4 regions of the Variovorax sp. Soil_C_12 genome follow, and region 2 is predicted to be linked to each of the others. Evidence: predicted binding sites of a transcription regulator. Region 2 holds the regulator's gene; each other region holds the start of a gene.
The links. The regulator sigma-54, encoded in region 2, starts transcription at its own class of promoters, with help from an activator protein. The targets are predictions, from matches to a motif close to TGGCANGNAANCTGCTTT.
Positions count from the first base shown of each region.

Region 1 (4,988 bases), on a different contig from region 2:
AAGCCGGCCGGGATGCCGACCGCCGCCGCCAGCCCGAAGCCCAGCGCCACGCGCTGCAGCGAGGAGAGCACGTTCCAGCCCACGCCCTGGTCGTTGGGGCCCTTGCTGTAGAAGGGGTCGCTGAACACGATGACCGCCTGTTGCCAGACGGTGCCCGGCGACGGAAAGCCGTTGCTGCTTTTCAGCGCGACCAGCTCCCAGACCAGGATCAGGAGCGCGAAGCCCAGGATCGGGGGCAGCGCGCGCAGCCAGATCCAGCTGAAGTCGCGCGGCGTGCGCGGGGTGGGCTCGGGCGCCTGCTGCACGGGCGCTGGCACGGCCACCGGCGTGGGGGCGATGCTCTTGGAGATCGCGGGTGCGGCAATATGCCCGGCGGCGGCTTCGAGCGGCGAATGAAAGACGGCACTGACCATGGCTTGCTCCTCAGACGTGCAGCTTGAAGGAATCGGCGTACTGCTTCGGGTTCTTCCCGTCCCACACCGCGCCGTCGATCAGCTTGCTGGTGCGCATCGCGTCCTTGGGCACGGAGGTCTTGGTGGCCGCCGCGGCCTGCTTGTAGATGTCGATGCGGTTGATCTCGGTGGCGACCTTGAGGTAGTCGGGGTGCTCCTTCAGCAGGCCCCAGCGCTTGTGCTGCGTGAGGAACCACATGCCGTCTGACAGGTAGGGGAAGGTCACCGCGCCGTCGTTGTAGAACTTCATGTGGTTGGGGTCGTCCCAGTTCTTGCCGAGGCCGTTGGTGTAGCGGCCCAGGATGCGCTGGTTGATGGCGTCCACGCTGGTGTTGACGTAGCTCTTGTCGGCGATGGTCTCGGCCATCTTGTTCTTGTTCTGCAGGCCGGTGTCGATCCACTTGCCGGCTTCCAGGATCGCGGCCGTCACCGCGCGTGCGGTGTTGGGGTACTTCTTGACGAAGTCCGAGGTGGTGCCCAGCACCTTCTCCGGATGGTCCTTCCAGATGTCCTGCGTGGTCACGGCGGTGATGCCGATGCCGTCCATGATGGCGCGCTGGCCCCAGGGCTCGCCGACGCAGTAGCCGTCCATGTTGCCCACGCGCATGTTGGCCACCATCTGGGGCGGGGGCACCACGATGTTCTTCACGTCCTTGAAGGGGTCGATGCCCGCCGAGGCCAGCCAGTAGTAGAGCCACATGGCGTGGGTGCCGGTCGGGAAGGTCTGGGCGAAGGTGTATTCGCGCTTGTCGGTGGCGATCAGCTTGGCCAGCGAGGCACCGTCGACCGCACCCTTGTCGGCCAGTTTCTTCGACAGCGTGATCGCCTGGCCGTTGTTGTTGAGGGTCATCAGTACAGCCATGTCCTTCTTGGGGCCGCTGATGCCGAGGTGCACGCCGTAGACGAGGCCGTAGAGCACGTGGGCGAAGTCGAGCTCGCCGTTGACCAGCTTGTCGCGCACGCCGGCCCAGCTGGCTTCCTTGCTGGGCACGATCTTCACGCCGTACTTCTTGTCGATGCCCAGCACCGAGGCCATCACCACGCTGGCACAGTCGGTCAGCGGGATGAAGCCGATCTTGACTTCCTCCTTCTCGGGCTTGTCGGAGCCCTGGGCCCAGACGGCGGCGCGCAGGGCGGGGTCGAGCCCGACGGCGCCAACGGCAGCAGCCTGCAGGATGCGGCGGCGGCTCAGTTTCGGTTTCAGCAGATCGTTCATGGGGCGCACTCCGAAGGTGAAAGACGAGAAGGCAAAAAACAAAAAGGCGTCCACACCACGCACGGGCCGCTCGTGAACGAGCCCTTGCGGGATGGGGACGCCTTTGTCCGGTTGTGGTGGCCCGCACCCGCCGTTGGATGCCGCCTGCCTGAAGACCCTTGCGGGCCTATGCAAGCTCTTTTAAGCAAGGTGCGTGCCAGTGAGCTTGCGGCTCGGGTTGCTATCGAATCGGTAGCGCGTGAGGCCGGCCTGGAAAGGCAGGGCGGCGGGTTGGTTCCAGATCTCCGCCTGGCACCCTTGTTGTGCAGCGCACCAATTCAGACCGGCATGCTCAGCGCACGGGATCGCCAGGCAGGTACTCCGCCATCGAGAGCACCGATTCGGCCACCTCGACCAGCCGCCGGCCCTGGCTCATCGCGGTCCGGCGCAGCATCTTGTGGGCTTCCTCCTCGCTGAGCCGGCGGTGCGCCATCAGCAGGCCCTTGGCACGCTCCACCAGCTTGCGCTCGTTGAGGGCGGCGCGCACGGTCTCGAGCTCATCGCTCATCGCCTGCAGGCGGTGCGACTGTTCCTGCACCATCTCCAGCACCGAGCGTTCCAGCTGGCGACCGAGGGCGGCCGCCGACAGGGCGCGCGGCGGGCTGCCCTCTGTATCGGCCGGAGGCAGCTCATCGAAGAAGGCGGCAGCCGCCTCGCCGGGCTCGATCGCCAGCTCGGCAAACAGTGCCTCATGGGCCTGCAGCTCCGCCCGGGCGCGCGCCGTCTTCTGTTCACAGAGCAGGCGCAGGTCGGCGGCCAGGCGCTCCTCGATGGCCTGCATCGCATCGATGCGGCGGGAGCAGCAGTCGAACCAGACCTGGCTCAGCTCGGCGTCCAGGCTCCCGCCCGCCGGCGCCGCGCAGGCGATGCGCCGCAGGCGTTCCTGCTCGGCCAGCTGCGGGGCGGACTGGCTGGCGCGCCAGAGCTCCCCCAGCGCCGGGCCCGAGAAATCGGCGAAGACCTGGAAGCAGCGCTCCTGCGACTCGATCAGGTGCAGCCATTGCTGCTGGCGCGCGCTGTCATTGCGGCCGGAGGCGAAGGCCGCGGCGCCGCAGGCGCGTTCCTGGCCCGCGAACTCCTTGCCCTGCATGAAATTGAACATCGCCACCAGGAGGCGTGAAATCTCCGGGTCGGTGGCACCGTCCGCGGCCTCGAACACCACCGCCAGCAACCCCGCGACCAGCTTGACGAAGGCGGCCGTGGCGTCGGCGGCCGACAGCTCCATTGCGCCGATGCGGCGGCGCAGCTCGGGCAGCGCGTCCAGGCCCGGCAGGACCCAGGCGATGCGGCTGAAGAGGCGCGCGCCGTTGCCGATGCGCACCGCCTCGGTGTCGAGCCGGTCGAAGGTGCTGCGCACGGCTTCTTCCGCGCGCAGGCAGACGGCCATCTGCGCTTCACGCTGCGCCACGAAGCGCTGGCCGCCTGAAGCCAGCAGCACGTTCGAGAGGCCACGCTCGCGCTGCAGCGCATGGACCAGCCGACCGATGGTGCCGACAAGAGCGCTCGTGCGCGCGAGCTGATCGAGCTCGTCGATTTCGCAACGCAGCGCGGCGATCAGGAAACTCAGTCCGGACTTCATCGTGGTGTTGGGGGGTGGCGGGCCGGTGGCCCATCCTAAGGACATGCAGCAACAATCGTGCCCCGGCAGATCCCAGGCCCCTACACTCGTCGCATGTTTGTATTGGGAATCGAATCGTCCTGCGACGAGACCGGCGTGGCCCTGGTCGAGTCGGGCGCCAGCGGCCTGCCGCGCCTGGCGGCCCATGCGCTGCACAGCCAGATCGCGATGCATCAGGCCTACGGCGGCGTGGTGCCGGAGCTGGCGAGCCGCGACCACATCCGGCGCGTGCTGCCGCTGGCCCAGCAGGTGCTGTCGGAGGCCGGCCACGGGCTGGCCGACATCGACGTTGTCGCCTACACGCGCGGACCGGGGCTGGCCGGCGCGCTGCTGGTGGGCGCGGGCGTGGCCTGCGCCCTGGGGGTCGCCCTGGGCAAGCCGGTGCTGGGCGTGCATCACCTCGAGGGCCATCTGCTGTCGCCCTTCCTCAGCGCCGATCCACCGGAATTTCCTTTCGTGGCGCTGCTCGTGTCCGGCGGCCACACGCAACTGATGCGGGTGGATGGGGTGGGGCGCTACGAGCTGCTGGGCGAGACCATCGACGACGCGGCCGGCGAAGCCTTCGACAAGAGCGCCAAGCTGATGGGCCTGCCCTATCCCGGCGGCCCGTGGCTCGCGAAGCTGGCGGAGCAGGGCGATGCCGCGGCCTTCAAGCTGCCGCGGCCGCTGCTGCACAGCGGCGACCTCGACTTTTCCTTTGCGGGGCTCAAGACGGCAGTGCTGACCCAGGCCCGCAAGCTCGGCGATGCGCTGGAATCGCGCAAGGCCGACCTCGCGGCCTCGACCCAGGCTGCCATCGTCGACGTGCTGCTGAAGAAATCGATGGCGGCCCTCGATCAGAGTGGCCTGAAGCGCCTGGTGGTCGCCGGCGGCGTGGGCGCCAATCGCGAGCTGCGTCAGCAGCTGGATGCGGCCTGCGCCAGGCGCGGGGTGCGGGTGCACTACCCCGAACTGCATCTGTGCACCGACAACGGCGCGATGATCGCGATGGCCGCCGCGATGCGGCTGCAGTCCGGCCTGCAGGCCGCGACGGATCGCTACGCCTTCGACGTCAAGCCGCGATGGCCACTGGCGTCGCTGGGTGCGCCGGAGCCGCAGTTCGGGTAGGCACGCTCTTGCGGCCGCTGCGCGCGGGCAGCGGCAGCACGTCGAGCATCTTGCGCCAGAGCTGCGACCACTGCGGCCAGTCGTGGCCGCCTTCGGTGGTGAAGACGCGGCCGGCCGGCAGCGCCTCGGCCAGCAGGCGGTGGTTCGATGCGAAGCGGTCGGCCAGCCCGAAGCCCAGGTACAGCGGCGGCAGTTCCGTGGCCGGCTTGGCGGCGGCGTACTGCTGCAGCCAGGGCCAGAGCTTGCGATCGACCTCCTGGTCCGGCGGCGGGCCCTCGGGCGCCTTCCAGGCGCGCAGGCCGCCGGCCTTGTGGATCTCGGCGCCGAGCGGGCGGCGTCCCAGATAGGGCGCCAGCGCCACGATGCCGTCGACGGCACCAGGTTTGGCCAGTTCGTGAATCAGAGCCCCGAAGCCGCCGATCGAGATGCCGATCAGCCAGAGGGACTTGTAGCCCAGGGCACGCTGCGGCTGGAGGATGTCGTGGTGCAGCCGCTCGATGAAGGTCTGGTCGTAGTAGTAAGAAACGTCGGCATCGACCAGCAGGGCGTCGGCCGC
Region 1 is NZ_JBDGIO010000019.1:69,124-74,111, reverse strand. Features, by position in the region: gene ntrB (nitrate ABC transporter permease) at 1-413, opposite strand, end outside; gene AC3A6X_RS32185 (CmpA/NrtA family ABC transporter substrate-binding protein) at 424-1,668, opposite strand; gene AC3A6X_RS32180 (nitrate- and nitrite sensing domain-containing protein) at 2,000-3,286, opposite strand; gene tsaD (tRNA (adenosine(37)-N6)-threonylcarbamoyltransferase complex transferase subunit TsaD) at 3,380-4,432, shown strand; gene AC3A6X_RS32170 (alpha/beta hydrolase) at 4,377-4,988, opposite strand, start outside.
Region 1: the regulator sigma-54 is predicted to act here: its motif matches at 1,850-1,867, upstream of AC3A6X_RS32185 (CmpA/NrtA family ABC transporter substrate-binding protein).

Region 2 (4,988 bases):
ACGGCCGCGCCCGGCAAGCTGGCCTACTACAAGCAGAAGCGCGACGCCGGCACCGACGAGTGGATCGAGGGCGAGTCGGAGGTCATCGAGTACGACAGCCGCGCCGACAACGTGAAATTCATCCGCCGCGCGGTGATGCGCCGGCTCTACGGCGCGACCGTGAACGACGAGAGCAGCGGACCGCTGATCGTCTACGACCAGAGCAACGACACCTTCACCGTCAACGGCTCCTCGCTGCCGCCCAACGCGGCCGTGGCGGCGCCGCCGGGCGGGCGCGTGCGGGCCATCCTGACGCCCAAGGCGGCCGCCTCGGCGCCCGCGGCCGGCACCCGGCCGGCGGCTGCGGCCCCTGCCGCGGCGCCGGCACCGGCGAGCGGCACCGGCCTGCGCTCGAGCAGCACCCTCGGCGGGGAAGAGCGCAAGTGACGGAGGACCGGGGCATGCTCAACGGCCGCAACGATGTGCTGAACAGCCGCCTGGAGGCGCGCGGCCTGCAGAAGACCTACGGCAGCCGCAAGGTGGTCAAGGACGTCTCGCTGGGCGTCGAGAAGGGCGAGGTCGTGGGCCTGCTGGGCCCCAACGGCGCCGGCAAGACCACCTCCTTCTACATGATCGTCGGCCTGGTGCGGGCCGACGCGGGCGAAATCAGCATCGACGGCGTGCCGATCGCGCACATGCCGATCCACCGCCGCTCCCGCATGGGCCTGAGCTACCTGCCGCAGGAGGCCTCGATCTTCCGCAAGCTGACGGTCGAGGAGAACGTGCGCGCGGTGCTCGAGCTGCAGCGCGAGCCGAACGGCGACGGCCGGCCGATGCCCCTGTCGAAGCAGCGCACCGAGGAGCGCCTGAGCGAGCTGCTGCACGACCTGCGCGTCGACCACCTGCGCGATTCGCCGGCGCTGGCGCTGTCGGGCGGCGAGCGCCGCCGCGTCGAGATCGCGCGCGCGCTGGCCACCCAGCCCCGCTTCATCCTGCTGGACGAGCCCTTCGCCGGCATCGACCCGATCGCGGTGATCGAGATCCAGCGGATCATCAACTTCCTGAAGGAGCGCGGCATCGGCGTGCTCATCACCGACCACAACGTGCGCGAGACGCTGGGCATCTGCGATCACGCATTCATCATCAGCGACGGGCATGTGCTGGCACAAGGCACGCCCTCGGAGATCGTCGACAACGCCGAGGTCAGGCGCGTCTATCTCGGCGAGCACTTCCGGATGTAGAGATGAAGCAAGGGCTCTCGCTGCGGGTCTCGCAGCACTTGGCGCTCACGCCGCAACTGCAGCAGTCGATCCGGCTGCTCCAGCTGTCCACGCTCGAGCTGAGCCAGGAGGTCGAGCAGATGCTCGACGAGAACCCGTTCCTGGAGCGCACCGCCGACGAAGCCCCGCGCGAGGAGTTCGGGCTCGAATCCGCCGATGCGCCGGTGCGCGATGACGACCGCCAGGCCGAAGGCGAGAGCGACTTCGTCGCCGGGCCCGCCCCGGCCGCTGCCGACACTGCGCCGGCGTCCCCCGCCGACAGCGAGACGGCGGCAGCCGCCGATGCCCCCGAGAGCGAGCCCGACTGGGAAGGCGACGGCACGGTCGACCTGGCGCCGGACGACAGCGAATGGGGCGGCGATGCCCCCGCGCGCGCCAACAACCTCGGCAACGACGAGCGCCCCGATGCGACCGAGCTGGCCAGGAGCCAGGAGTCGCTGCAGTCCTTCCTGCACCGCCAGGCGCTGTCCTTGCGCCTGGAGGAGAACGACCGCGCCGCGCTGCGCTTCCTGATCGAGTCGCTCAACGACGACGGCTACCTCGAGGACTCGCTGCCGGCCCTGGCCTCGGGCCTGGCCGGCGACGACAACGACCAGTTCGACGAGCTGGTGCACCACTTCCAGGTCGCGCTGGGCCTGCTGCAGAGCCTGGAGCCGGTCGGCGTCGGCGCCCGCAGCCTGGCCGAGTGCCTCACCATCCAGCTGCGCGCCGAGCAGGAAAAGGACGACACCGAGGAAGAGGTGCAGGTGCGGCGGACTGCGATCGCGATCTGCAAGCACCCGATGGAGCTGCTCGCCAAGCGCGACTTCAAGCGCCTGGCCACGCTCACCCGCAGCAACGAAGAGGAGGTGCGCTCCGCCCTCCAGCTGATCGCCCGGCTGGAGCCCAAGCCCGGGCGCCGCTTCGTCGACGTCGAGCGCAACGTGGTCATCCCCGACGTGATCGTCACGCGCATCGGCCACGGCACCAGCGCCCGCTTCCGCGTCATGCTCAACCCCGAGGTCATGCCGCGGCTGCGCGTGCACGACATCTACGCCGGCGCGCTGAAGGCCCACAAGGGCGAGGGCAGCCAGGCGCTGTCGCAGCGGCTGCAGGAGGCGCGCTGGTTCATCAAGAACATCCAGCAGCGCTTCGACACCATCCTGCGCGTCTCCAACGCCATCGTGGAGCGGCAGAAGAACTACTTCGTCCACGGCGAGCTCGCCATGCGGCCGCTGGTGCTGCGCGAGATCGCCGACGAGCTCGGCCTGCACGAGTCCACCATCAGCCGCGTGACCACCGCCAAGTACATGGCCACGCCCTACGGCACGGTCGAGCTCAAGTACTTCTTCGGCTCGGCGCTGGGCACCGAGACCGGCGGCAACGCCTCCAGCACCGCGGTGCGCGCGCTGATCAAGCAGTTCGTGAGCGCCGAGGATGCGAAGCGGCCGCTGTCGGACAGCCAGGTCTCCGAGATGCTCAAGGAGCAGGGCATCGAGTGCGCGCGCCGCACCGTGGCCAAGTACCGTGAGGCGCTGCGCATCGCGCCGGCCAACCTGCGCAAGGCCCTGTAGCGATGAGCGCGCGCCCAAGCCTCTGGCCGCAGTGGATGCGTCTGGGCCTGGCGCTGATGGGGGTGCTCTTCCTGGCCAGCGGCTGTGCCATGCTGCCTGCCGAGTTCGAGCGCACGCCTTCGAAGGCGGTGCCGCTCTCCCCCGACACCACGCTGGGCCGCATCGCGAAAAGCGCCCAGCCCGACCCCGACCTGAGCGGCTTCCGCCTCATGCCGGGCGGCGACTTCGCGCTCAACACCCGGCTCGAGCTGGCGCGGCGCGCCGAGCGCACGCTGGACGTGCAGTACTACCAGATCCACAACGACGAGACCGGCCGCTACCTGCTGCGCACGCTGCGCGACGCGGCCCGGCGCGGCGTGCGCGTGCGGCTGTTGATGGACGACCTCTACACCTCGGGCGAGGACGCGCTGCTGCTCGCCCTGGCCGCCACGCCCAACCTCGAGCTGCGCCTCTTCAACCCCTTCCCGGCCGGGCGCGGCAGCATGCTCAGGCGCTTCTCGGCCTCGCTCTTCGACTTCAGCCGCGTCAACCGGCGCATGCACAACAAGCTCTTCATCGCCGACGGCGCGATGGCGGTGGCCGGCGGGCGCAACATCGGCAACGAGTACTTCACGCAGACGGCCGGCGCCAACTTCATCGATCTCGACACCTTCGTCGCGGGCGCCCTCATCCCGCGGCTGGCGAGCCTGTTCGACCAGTACTGGAACAGCGAGTACGTGCGGCCGATCGAGACCGTGGTCGCCTCCGGCGTGCCGCGCGAGGAGCGCCAGCGCCGCTTCGAGGAGGCGACCAGCCCGCAGACCACGCCGCCCCCGCGCCCGCCCGCGCCCAACGACGTGCTGGGCTACAGCCCGATCGTGGAGGACCTCAAGGTCGGCAAGCTCGACCTCATCTGGACCCGGGCCGAGGCCTACGCCGACTCGCCCGAGCGCGTGATCGGCAAGCAGGTGACCTACGGCGGCATTCCACTGCTGGACGTCGACAGCGTGCGCTACAACGTGATCGAGCAGATCCGGCGCGGGCGCTCCGACGTGACCATCGTCTCGCCCTACCTGATCCCCGGCAAGGGCGGGCTGGAGGCGATGCGCGAGGTGCGTGGGCGCGGCATGAAGATCAGCGTGGTCACCAACTCGTTGGCCGCCACCGACGAGCCGGTGGTGCACACCGGCTACCGGCGCTACCGCGAAGACATGCTCAAGCTCGGCGCCGAGATCTACGAACTCAGCTCGCAGCGCACCCGGCGCAGCGTGCGCCTGGGTCTCTTCGGCACGCAGATCGGGCGCCTGCACGCCAAGTCGGCCGTGATCGACGGGCGCACCCTCTTCGTCGGCTCGATGAACTTCGACCCGCGCTCCGACGTGCACAACACCGAGATCGGGCTGATCATCTTCAGCCGCGAGATGGCGCAGCAGGTGCTCAAGCTGATCGAGGTGCTCAAGCAGCAGGGCGCCTACAAGGTGCGCTTCGCGCCGGGCACCGAGCGCATTGAATGGGTGAGCGAAGAGGCCGGCGTCGAGCAGGTGCTGACCACTGAGCCCGACTCCACCCTGTGGGACCGCGTGATGCTGGAGATTCTGGCGCCGCTGGCGCCGGAGAGTCTGTTGTAGCGCCTGCGCTCAGCTCGGCCCGCCCGTGATGTTCACCGCCTCCACCTGCACCAGGAGCCGCACCCGGTCCTCGAAGCCGAAGGGGATGCCCCAGTTGATGCCCCAGTTGCTACGCTCCACGGTAGTCTCGAAGTCGCCGCCGCAGACCTGGCGCTTGATCAACGGGCTGAGGTAGCAGCCGAAGCGGCTGGCCTTGAGCTTGACCGGCTTGGTCTGGCCCATCAGCGTCAGCGAGCCGTCGACCTCGGTCACCTTGTCGCCGCTGAAGTCGATCTTGTCGGCCACGAAGCGGGCGACCGGAAACTCGGCGACGTTGAAGAAGTCCTTGCTCAGCACGTGGCGGTTGAGCAGGTCGACGCCGGTGTTGATGGAGCTGATGTCCATCGTGATGTCGATCTTGCCGCTCTTGCCCGTGCCGTCGATCTTGATGGTGCCGTCCTTGGTGCTGAAGCGGCCGCGGTTGGTGGTGGTGCCGTAGTGGCCCATCTCGTACATCACGAAGGTGTGCGTGGGGTCGACCACGTAGCTCGCGCCCTTGACCGGCCCGCCGGCCGGCTGGGCGGCCATCT
Region 2 is NZ_JBDGIO010000018.1:42,555-47,542, reverse strand. Features, by position in the region: gene lptA (lipopolysaccharide transport periplasmic protein LptA) at 1-426, shown strand, start outside; gene lptB (LPS export ABC transporter ATP-binding protein) at 441-1,220, shown strand; gene AC3A6X_RS31500 (RNA polymerase factor sigma-54) at 1,223-2,812, shown strand; gene AC3A6X_RS31495 (phospholipase D family protein) at 2,848-4,419, shown strand; gene AC3A6X_RS31490 (YceI family protein) at 4,429-4,988, opposite strand, start outside.

Region 3 (4,988 bases), on a different contig from region 2:
TCCGCATCCAGCCCTCGGCCGGGGCCTTCGCCGGACGGCAATTCACCTGGGACGCGGATCAGTACTGCGCCAACATCGCCAAGTCCTCCGAGCGCCTGCAGCACATCACCGGCAAGAAGCCGCTGCCGCTGTTCCGGGCCCCCGGCGGCAAGACCTCGCCCAAGCTGCTGGCCGCGGCCAAGGCCTGTGGCTACGAACATGTGGGCTGGTCGCCGGCCGGCTTCCTCGGCGATGAGTTGCCGAGCGAGCAGTTCAGCAACGAGAAGCTGCTGCAGCAGGCCCTCGATCGCATCCAGGCAGGCGACATCCTGGTCGCGCACCTGGGCATCTGGTCGCGCAAGGATCCGTGGGCGCCGGCAGTGCTGGAGCCCTTGATCGTCGGGCTCAAGGCCAAGGGCTTCTGCTTCGAGACACTGCGCCAGCATCCGGCGTATCGTGCCTGGATCGCATCGCATTCCTGAATCGCATGGTGGTGTGCCGATGGACTGGCTGACCGATATCTTCGCCAACGTGCAGCAGTGGCTGTTCGAAGCCGCGGTGCAGCCGCTGGTCTACGCCGTCGGCCTCGGCGGCTGGGTCGAGGACGCCTTCGACGCCACCGGCTGGCTGCTGGTCGGGCTGGTTCAGATCGCGATCCTGGTCGCCCTCATCGGCCCGCTCCAGCGCTGGCGGCCGGTCGAGCCGGTGGTCGACCGGCCGGCCATCCGCATCGACATCCTCTACACCCTGATCCACCGGCTGGGCCTGTTCCGCCTGGCCATGTTCTTCGCGCTCGATCCGCTGTTCGACGAGGCACTGGGCGCGGTGCGGGGGGCCGGCTGGGGCTCGCTCCACCTCGACCAGCTCTGGCCCGGCGTGACCGACATCCCCTGGATCGCCTTCGCGATCTACCTGGTGGTGCTGGACTTCGTCGAGTACCTCATCCATCGCGGGCAGCACCAGTTCAACTGGTGGTGGGCGCTGCATTCGCTGCACCACTCGCAGCGCCAGATGACCATGTGGAGCGACAACCGCAACCACCTGCTCGACGACATCATCCACGACACGATCATCGTGGTGGTCGCCCAGCTGATCGGCGTGGCGCCGGGGCAGTTCATCGCCATCGTCGCCTTCACCCAGCTCAGCGAAAGCCTGCAGCATGCCAACCTGCGCTGGAGCTTCGGCGCGATCGGGGAGCGGCTCTGGATCAGCCCGCGCTTTCACCGCCTGCACCACAGCATCGGCATCGGGCACGAATCGAAGGGCCCCCGCACGCTCGGTGGCCACAACTTCGGCGTGCTGCTGCCGTGGTGGGACATGCTGTTTCGCACCGGCAATTTCGAGGAGCGCTACGACCCGACCGGCATCCGCGACCAGGTCGAGCCCGATGCCGATGGCCGGCTGCGCGAGTACGGGCGCGGCTTCTGGGCGCAGCAGTGGCTGGGCCTGAAGCGCCTGGCCCGCCGCGGCTGAATATGGCCCTCACGCCTGGTGCCGACTGAACCCGCGTTCACGCGCTGGCGTTATCCTCGGCCCCCGATGCGTCTCCTCCTCGATTCCTTCTGGCGTTCGGTCGCCTATTGCATGCACCCGCGGGTGATCGTGCTGTCGCTGCTCCCGCTCGGCCTCATGGTGCTGATGGCGGCGCTGTTCGGCTACTTCTACTGGGACGCCACCGTGGCCTGGACGCGCGACGCGCTCGACGCCTGGCCGCTCCTGGCCAGCTTCTGGGCCTGGATCGGCCGCCTGTTCTCCGGCGACGTCACCGCCGTGGTGGCGCCGATGGTGGTGGTGATCGCCGCCACGCCGCTGATCGTGGTGGTGTCGCTGCTGGTCGTCTCCGGCCTGATGGCGCCGCCGCTGACGCGCCTGGTGGCCGAGCGGCGCTTCCCGGCGCTGGAACAGAAGAAGGGCGCCTCCTTCCTCGGCAGCGTGTTCCGCTCGCTGGGCCTCACGGTGCTGGCGCTGCTCGCCCTGGTGGTGTCGATGCCCCTGTGGCTGATACCGCCGCTGGTGCTGGTCCTGCCGCCGCTGATCTGGGGCTGGCTGACCTACCGCGTGATGAGCTTCGACGCCCTGTCCGAGCATGCGAACGCCGAGGAGCGCTCGGCGCTGCTGCGCGCCCACCGCCTGCCGCTGCTCGGCATCGGCGTGCTGTGCGGCTACCTGGGCGCCGCCCCCAGCATCGTCTGGGCCTCGGGCATGCTCTTCGTCGCCGCCTTCCTGGTGCTGGCGCCGCTCGCGATCTGGATCTACACGCTGGTGTTCGCCTTCTCGGCGCTCTGGTTTTCGCACTACTGCCTGGACGCGCTGGCGCAATTGCGGGCGCAGCGCGCGGCAGCGGCCCTTTCCACCACGACGGCCGAGACAGCGGATGCCCGCGCGGTCGCAACCCAATGGGGAGCCCCATGAGCCGCCGGGCCGCTCCCAAGGCGAATAGCACCGTAGCCGAAGGCGAAGGTACTCCAGTGAGCCGCACGGCCGCTCCGAAGGCGAATACCGAGAAGCGCGTAGCGCGGAGGTTTGTTATATGACACGTTCCATCGGCCTGCTCGTCGTCGGCGACGAGATCCTGTCGGGCAAGCGAACCGACAAGCACATGCCCAAGCTCATCGAGCTGCTCGCCGCCCGCGGCATGCAGCTGGGCTGGGCCGAATACGTCGGCGACGAGCCGACCCGCATCACCGCCGCGCTGGGGCGCGCCTTCGCCTCGGGCGACATCGTGTTCTCCACCGGCGGCATTGGCGCCACGCCCGACGACCACACGCGCCAGTGCGCGGCCGCGGCCCTCGGCGTGCCGCTGGCCCTGCATCCGGAGGCCGAAGTGCTGATCCGCGAGCGCATGCAGGACACGGCGCGCGAGCAGGGCAAGGTCTACGAGCCCGATCACCCGGACAACGTGCATCGGCTGAACATGGGCGTGTTCCCGCTGGGGGCCAAGATCATCCGCAACCCTTACAACAAGATCCCCGGCTTCAGCGTGGCCGATGTGCATTTCGTCCCCGGCTTCCCGGTCATGGCCTGGCCGATGATCGAGTCGGTGCTGGACGAGCGCTACGGCCACCTGTTCGCCCGCGGCCGGTCGGTCGAGAAGTCGGTGATCGTCTATGGTGCGATGGAGGCCACGCTCACGCCGCTGATGGAAGCCGTCGAGCGCACGCATCCGGGCATCAAGGTCTTCAGCCTGCCCAGCGTCGACCATGCCGAGCACGGCCGCCATATCGAGCTCGGCGTCAAGGGCGACGCTGAACGCGTCGACGCGGCCTATGCGCAATTGCTCGAAGGCCTGCACAGCTTTGATGCCCGACTTGGCCCTGAATTGGTGCGTTGATTTACAGAGCACCAATTTGGTTACAACTTGCCTGTTTTTGGGGACCCGGCGGCGGGCTGGATGCCCCTTCGTGCCCCTGACAATGGCACAGAAACTGCATTCCCGATCCCGCTGGATTTCCCACCCCAACCATTCCAAGGAGAAGCCTGATGGCTAAGACCGTCGCCGATGTACTCAAACTCGTCAAGGAAAACGAGGTCAAGTTCGTCGACTTTCGATTCACCGACACCCGCGGCAAGGAACAGCACGTGACCGTGCCGGTCTCGCACTTCGACGAGGGCAAGTTCAACGACGGTCATGCCTTCGACGGCTCGTCGATCGCCGGTTGGAAGGGCATCGAGGCCTCGGACATGCTGCTCATGCCCGACCCGAACACGGCCAACATCGACCCCTTCTTCGAAGAGACCACCCTCATCCTCACCTGCGACGTGGTCGACCCCACCGACGGCAAGCCCTATGAGCGCGACCCGCGTTCGCTGGCCAAGCGCGCCGAGGCCTACATGAAGGCCTCCGGCCTGGGCGACACCGCCTTCTTCGGACCGGAGCCCGAGTTCTTCGTGTTCGACGGCGTGCGCTGGCAGAACGACATGTCCGGCTGCTTCGTCAAGATCGAGTCCGAAGAGGCCTCGTGGAACACCGGCAAGGAATTCGAGCATGGCAACACGGGCCACCGCCCGGCCGTCAAGGGCGGCTACTTCCCGGTTCCGCCGGTCGACAGCTTCCATGACATGCGCTCCGAGATGTGCCTGGTGCTCGAATCGCTGGGCATTCCGGTCGAGGTGCATCACCACGAAGTGGCGAACGCCGGCCAGATGGAGCTCGGCACCAAGTTCAGCACGCTGATCCAGCGTGCGGACTGGGTCCAGCTGCAGAAGTACGTGATCCACAACGTGGCCCACGCCTACGGCAAGACCGCGACCTTCATGCCCAAGCCCATCGTCGGCGACAACGGCTCCGGCATGCACGTGCACCAGTCGGTCTGGAAGGACGGCAAGAACCTGTTCGCCGGCGACGGCTATGCGGGCCTGAGCGACTTCGCGCTGCACTACATCGGCGGCATCATCAAGCACGCCCGCGCGCTCAACGCCATCACCAACCCCGGCACCAACAGCTACAAGCGCCTGGTCCCCGGCTTCGAAGCCCCGGTGAAGCTGGCCTACTCGGCCAAGAACCGCTCGGCCTCGATCCGCATCCCCTTCGTGGCCAACCCGAAGGGCCGCCGCGTCGAGGCGCGCTTCCCCGATCCGATGATGAACCCCTACCTCGGCTTCGCTGCCATGCTGATGGCCGGCCTGGACGGCGTGGAGAACAAGATCCATCCGGGCGAGGCCGCCAGCAAGGACCTCTACCACCTGCCGCCGGAAGAAGACGCGCTGATCCCGACCGTGTGCCACAGCCTCGACCAGGCGCTCGACTATCTCGACAAGGACCGCGCCTTCCTGACCAAGGGCGGCGTGTTCACCGATGCGTACATCGACGCCTACATCGACCTCAAGATGCAGGAAGTCACGCGCTTCCGCATGGCCACGCACCCGGTCGAGTTCGACATGTACTACAGCCTGTAAGGACTATCGCCCTTCCGGGGCGCCTTTCAGTGAAATAAAGGACGGCTCGCCGTCCTTTTTTCTTGGGGCGGTGGCCCCCTGTGGCAGCGCCATCGAATTGCATGAAAATGCCA
Region 3 is NZ_JBDGIO010000003.1:459,368-464,355, reverse strand. Features, by position in the region: gene AC3A6X_RS10930 (polysaccharide deacetylase family protein) at 1-461, shown strand, start outside; gene AC3A6X_RS10925 (sterol desaturase family protein) at 481-1,452, shown strand; gene AC3A6X_RS10920 (EI24 domain-containing protein) at 1,519-2,391, shown strand; gene AC3A6X_RS10915 (competence/damage-inducible protein A) at 2,510-3,310, shown strand; gene glnA (type I glutamate--ammonia ligase) at 3,460-4,875, shown strand.
Region 3: the regulator sigma-54 is predicted to act here: its motif matches at 3,394-3,411, upstream of glnA (type I glutamate--ammonia ligase).

Region 4 (4,988 bases), on a different contig from region 2:
CCTCGGCATGCAGGGCCGCGTTGTAGCTGGTCTCCACCGGGTGGCAATAGATCACGAGGATGCGCATGCGGACGCCTGCCAAACGGAGTCAGAGGTCGAGCGTGAGTGTCGGGACATGGCTGCGCGCGCAGCACACGGCCACATGGGTCAGCCGCTCGTCGGCACTCAGGCAGCTGTCGCGGTGGTCGGGCTCGCCGTCGAGCCAGCGCGTGACGCAGGTGCCGCACACGCCTTGTTCGCACAGGGTGTCGATGGCCACGCCGGCGAGTTGCAGCACGTCGGCCATGCTTTCGCCGGGCTCTACGGGCAGCCGCAGCTGGCTGCGCGCGAGCACGAGTTCAAAGGCCTGGTCGGCGGCTGGCAGTAGGGTTGTCGTGGGAGAAGTCTGCATCTTTGACCATTCGATTTGATCGATTGGTCAAACTATGCAAGGGCTGTGCCAGCGTTGCCTGGCCATGGTTTGGGTCTACGGAGGCACTTCAGGCCATCTAGAAACCGCGGGGGTGGCTTAATCTGGTGCGAGGCCGCAGCCCAGCAGCACAAAAGTGGTGAGTTCCCGCACGATGTGCTCACGGTCGATGGGTTCATCGGGCGCCAGGCCCAGCATGATGTGCACTTGCACGCCGTAGTCGGCGTAGTGCTGCGTCATGCCCCAGATCTGCATGAGCAGGACCTTGGCATCCACCGCGCGCATGCGGCCTTCGGCGATCCAGCGGTTGATCAGGTCGACCTTCTGCTGGGTGGACTTCACGGCCACCGGCCAGTACTTGCCCAGGTTGCGCCCGCCGCCCAGCACCTCGGTGGTGAAGATGCGCGACAGGCCCGGGTTGTCCAACGCGTAGTCCAGCTTCTTGCGCACGTAGCTGCTCAGCACCTTCTTTGGGTCGTCACTGTTGCTGTCGAAGATGAAGGCCCCCGACCAGCCGTTGAGCACGGAGTACAGCAGTTCTTCATAGAGCTCTTCCTTGCTGCTGATGTAGTAGTGCAACTGGGGTTTGGTCAGGCCCGCGCGTTCGGCAATGGCTTTGGTCGACGCGCCCTTGAATCCATGGCGGCTGAACTCGGCAATGGCCGCTTCCCGGATGGCGCCCAGGATGCGCTCGCGCCCCTGCTTGGCGCGACTCAGTGCGCCGGACGGGGCATCGATTTCAGATTCGGACATGGACTGGACGGGCACAGTGGTGAGGGAGACGTGAGGGAGGTTGCCGATTCTGCCGCTAGCGGCCTGGATGGGCGCCTCACACTATCCAGAATCCGACATGAGGCGCACTCGCCTCCTCGATCATCGCAGGCCCGATGCACTCGATGGGATGGGGGGATGCCGCGAATACGTCGCGGCAGGACAGCGCTGCATCGCGCTGCTCGGCCCGCTCGCCGCGGAACACGCGCAGGCGCACGGCATCGATGCCAAACACCACACGCCCGATGCCCGACCAGAAAATGGCGCCCGCACACATCACGCACGGCTCGGCCGACGAGTACAGCGTGGCCTGGGCCAGTGCTTCGCGGCCGACGCGCGGGCTGAGCTGGCGCACGGCATTGGTTTCGGCATGGCCTGTGCAGTCACCCGTTTCGGTGGTGTTGCAGTAGGCCTCGGCGAGCAATTCGCCGTCGGCGCCAATCACCACAGCGCCAAACGGACGGTTGCCGCGCGCGCGTGCCGTGCGGGACCAGGCGATGGCCTGGCGCAGGTAGGTGCCATCGGTGCCATCGACGAGCGTCGCTTCTTCGAGCGGTGCGGGGGATGCAGTCATGAGGGCGTGCATGGGGGGTCTTTGTCGGTCGTGCGATGGGCAGGTTTCGTTGTTCAACGCCAGGCGGCTGCATGCCCGCCACTGCGGATGCCGGCCGCAATGCATTTGGCATGCCCGGGCACTCTTCTTGCATTGATCTGTGGCAAGAGTAGAAGCGTTCACTGCGCAGCCTTCATGTCCTTGTGCATGGTGGCGCGGGCAGCCGGAAATTGCTCTTGAAGCCCGCACCATGACTTCAGGAGAACCGCATGACCACTGCCACCTATGACCTGACCGAGCTGCAGAAAGAAACGCGCATGGGCGCCATGGGCTCGGAAACCAGCAACCGCGAGATACGCCGCATCGACCTCTCGGACTTCGCGCAGCGCAGGACCGACATCGCCAACCAACTTTGGGATGCCGCCGTCGATGTAGGCTTCTTCCAGATCGTGAACCACGGCATGGCGCTGGCCGATGTACGCAAGGCCTTCGCCATGACCGAGCGTTTCTTTGCGCTGCCCGATGCCGTGAAGGCCCGGTACCCTTTGAAGAAGGCCCTGAACGTTGGGTGGGAGAGCCGTGCCCAGGTGCGTCCGTCTACGGGCACACCCGACCAGAAGGAGTCCTATCAGATCACCCGCCCGCACATGGAAAGCTTGTGGCCCGCCGACGAAGAACTGGCAGGGTTCAAGGCGACCATGCTGGCCTTTGAAAGACAGTGCTGGCAAGTGGCAATGCAGGTGCTGTCGTGTTTTGCATGGAAACTGGGCTTCGATGACTTCTTCTTTCAGCGTGCGCACGATCCGGCGCAGCCCAGCTACCAGAGCACCTTGCGCCTGCTGCACTACTTTGCAACGCCGCCCGAGCAGCAGGACGGCCTGGGCCTGTGGCGCGCCGGCGCGCACACCGATTTCGACTGCCTCACCCTGCTGTTCCAGCGGCAAGGGCAGGGGGGCCTGCAGGTGTGCCCGGGCAAGGAGATGGACAGCCAGGCCTGGACGTCGGTGGAGCCCGACGAGCAGGCGATCACCTGCAACATCGGCGACATGCTGATGCGCTGGAGCGATGACCAGTTGCCTTCCAACTTCCACCGCGTGAAGAACCCGCTGCCCGGTGAATACATGGGGCCGCGCTTCAGCATGGCATTCTTTGCGCAGGCCAACCGGGATGCCATCATCGAAGGCCCGGGCCGCAAATACCCGGCAATCGCAGCCGGGGACTATCTGAACCAGCGCGTGGCGGCCAATTTCAAGGCCTATTGAACAGGGGCAGGTGCTGCGGTTTCACTGCTCTGGCCCCGTGCCTTGCGCATGGGAAAGCCTGTCATTCCAAAGCTTGTGACCGTAGGCCCGGCCTCCGCATATCCGTTTCAGCATGGGGCTCGTCAAAGTGACCTGGATCCATGCCCGCTGGGCGCATCACGCAGGTGATAAATGTCCCCTTCGGAACCGCGACATCGGCAACCACCACGTTTTGATGCGCCTGGACGATATTCATCGGCGCCACAGGTTTGAGTCGCATCGCTTCGTTGGCGCAGGCCTCGAGGAAGTCGAGCTGCGACAGCTGTTCCAGCGACTGCGGGATCGATCCTTCGCCCACGATCGCGTCCGCTTCCGCTCGAGCGCTCTCCCACTCCTTCGGATGTTCGTGCAGCAACCACATCGAGCCGATCGTGTGGGCGGTCGTGTCTTCGCCCGCCAGAAGCATGCCCAGGACATTTCCGGAGAGCTCCCCGTCGGTCGAGCGATCTTGCGAATCGGCGTGTTCGGGCGGCACCGCGGGAGCGCGCGTCGTGACGAGCCCATTGCCCGCGAAGTCCAGCGGCCTCAGCTTTTTTCTTCATGGGGGTGAGGTCGCACCACGATCCTACCCTGGCCCCTTGGCAGCAACTCCCGTCGATGTGACCAATTTCTACGAGGCCTATTTCACGCAGGGCGACAGTTCGAAGCGCTCTTTGGCGCTTGCCGCGGAAGCGGCTGCAACTGACTACTTGGACGGAAAGCCGAAGCGTCGCGGAAAGCACAAGGTCACTGCCGCGCAGCGCGACGCCGACTTCTGGTCATGTGCTGCCTGGCGTGCGCTGCCGGCAGAGCTCTGGCGGTCCGATCTGATGACGCTGGCCCTGGCGCGCTACTTCGTGCAGGAGAAGATCACGAATGTCGAGCTGCTGTCGCGCATCGCGGTCGCCTGTCCGGCCGCGCTGTCCACGGCGGCTCGTCGCTCAAGACTGGCGCTGCGCCCCGCCTCGGCGCATCGTCGCGACCTCGAAAGCTTGGCTGGCCTGCACGGCGACATCGCAGAGCTGTGCCGCGTACTTCACATCTTCGGAGAAGCCCACCGCGTGCGCGTCGAGGAGGTAACGCGGCTGCAGCGCGAGCTTGCGGACGCGACGCCCTTCGACCTGCTCGTCCTGGCCAGCCTCTACGCGTTCGAGCATCTCGTGCCGGCGGGCATGTCTTCGCCACACCGTCCGGACAGCACGATCTCGGCCGAGCAGTGCGCCTGGCACGCGATCAACGATGTCCTGCTGTGGAAGCTCGGCACGGCCCGCCCGCAGGACCTGCATCTCGACCAGCGCAAGCTGGCGCGGTCGCTGGAGACGCATCTGATACCCGTCCTGAGCGAATCGAGTGTGGCGCAGGCATGGGGACAGGGCATGCGAGACGCCTTCCATGCATTGCTAGAGGCGCAGATCGAACTGAACGAGTTCTTGTCGCGGTCGGCTGACGCGTTCAGCTTCGACGCCGGCATCCGGTTCGTCCGGCGCGGCGCCGTGCTCGAGATCGAAGTCGTCGATGCCGGTCTGCGGGCCGCCTGGGAGCGCGATGGCCGCAAGCTGGCCCGCCTCCATGCGTATTGGTTCTATCGCGCCGCCGACGCGTTCATGCGTTCGCCGCAAGCCACGCGGACGATCGGACGTCCCGAGAACCATGAAGCCAACCGGCTGGCCTGCATCCGTGCCATCCGGACGCGCCTGCAACTGACCGAGGTGTACGGCGTTGCGGAAACCGTGACCACCGATGCCGGCGACGAGGTCGACCTGTTCCTGGCCTTGTTGTCGCTCGAACTCACATCGGCCTTCTTCCAGCGCGATTTCCTGGAAGCCTTCATGGCGCATCTCCGCGAGAGCGGCGACTGGAGGGTCGCCTTGCGTCGGCTCGCCGACGGCGGGATGCGCCAAGGCTTCCAGATCCGCTATCCGCTGACCTGGTCCGACCGGGCCGCCAAGATCTCGAACATCCTCGGATGGACCGT
Region 4 is NZ_JBDGIO010000015.1:10,223-15,210, forward strand. Features, by position in the region: gene AC3A6X_RS29245 (NAD(P)H-dependent oxidoreductase) at 1-67, opposite strand, end outside; gene AC3A6X_RS29250 (2Fe-2S iron-sulfur cluster-binding protein) at 89-391, opposite strand; gene AC3A6X_RS29255 (TetR family transcriptional regulator C-terminal domain-containing protein) at 509-1,162, opposite strand; gene AC3A6X_RS29260 (nucleoside deaminase) at 1,239-1,766, opposite strand; gene AC3A6X_RS29265 (isopenicillin N synthase family dioxygenase) at 2,003-2,995, shown strand; gene AC3A6X_RS29270 (cytochrome P450) at 3,057-3,509, opposite strand; gene AC3A6X_RS29275 (hypothetical protein) at 3,634-4,988, shown strand, end outside.
Region 4: the regulator sigma-54 is predicted to act here: its motif matches at 1,871-1,888, upstream of AC3A6X_RS29265 (isopenicillin N synthase family dioxygenase).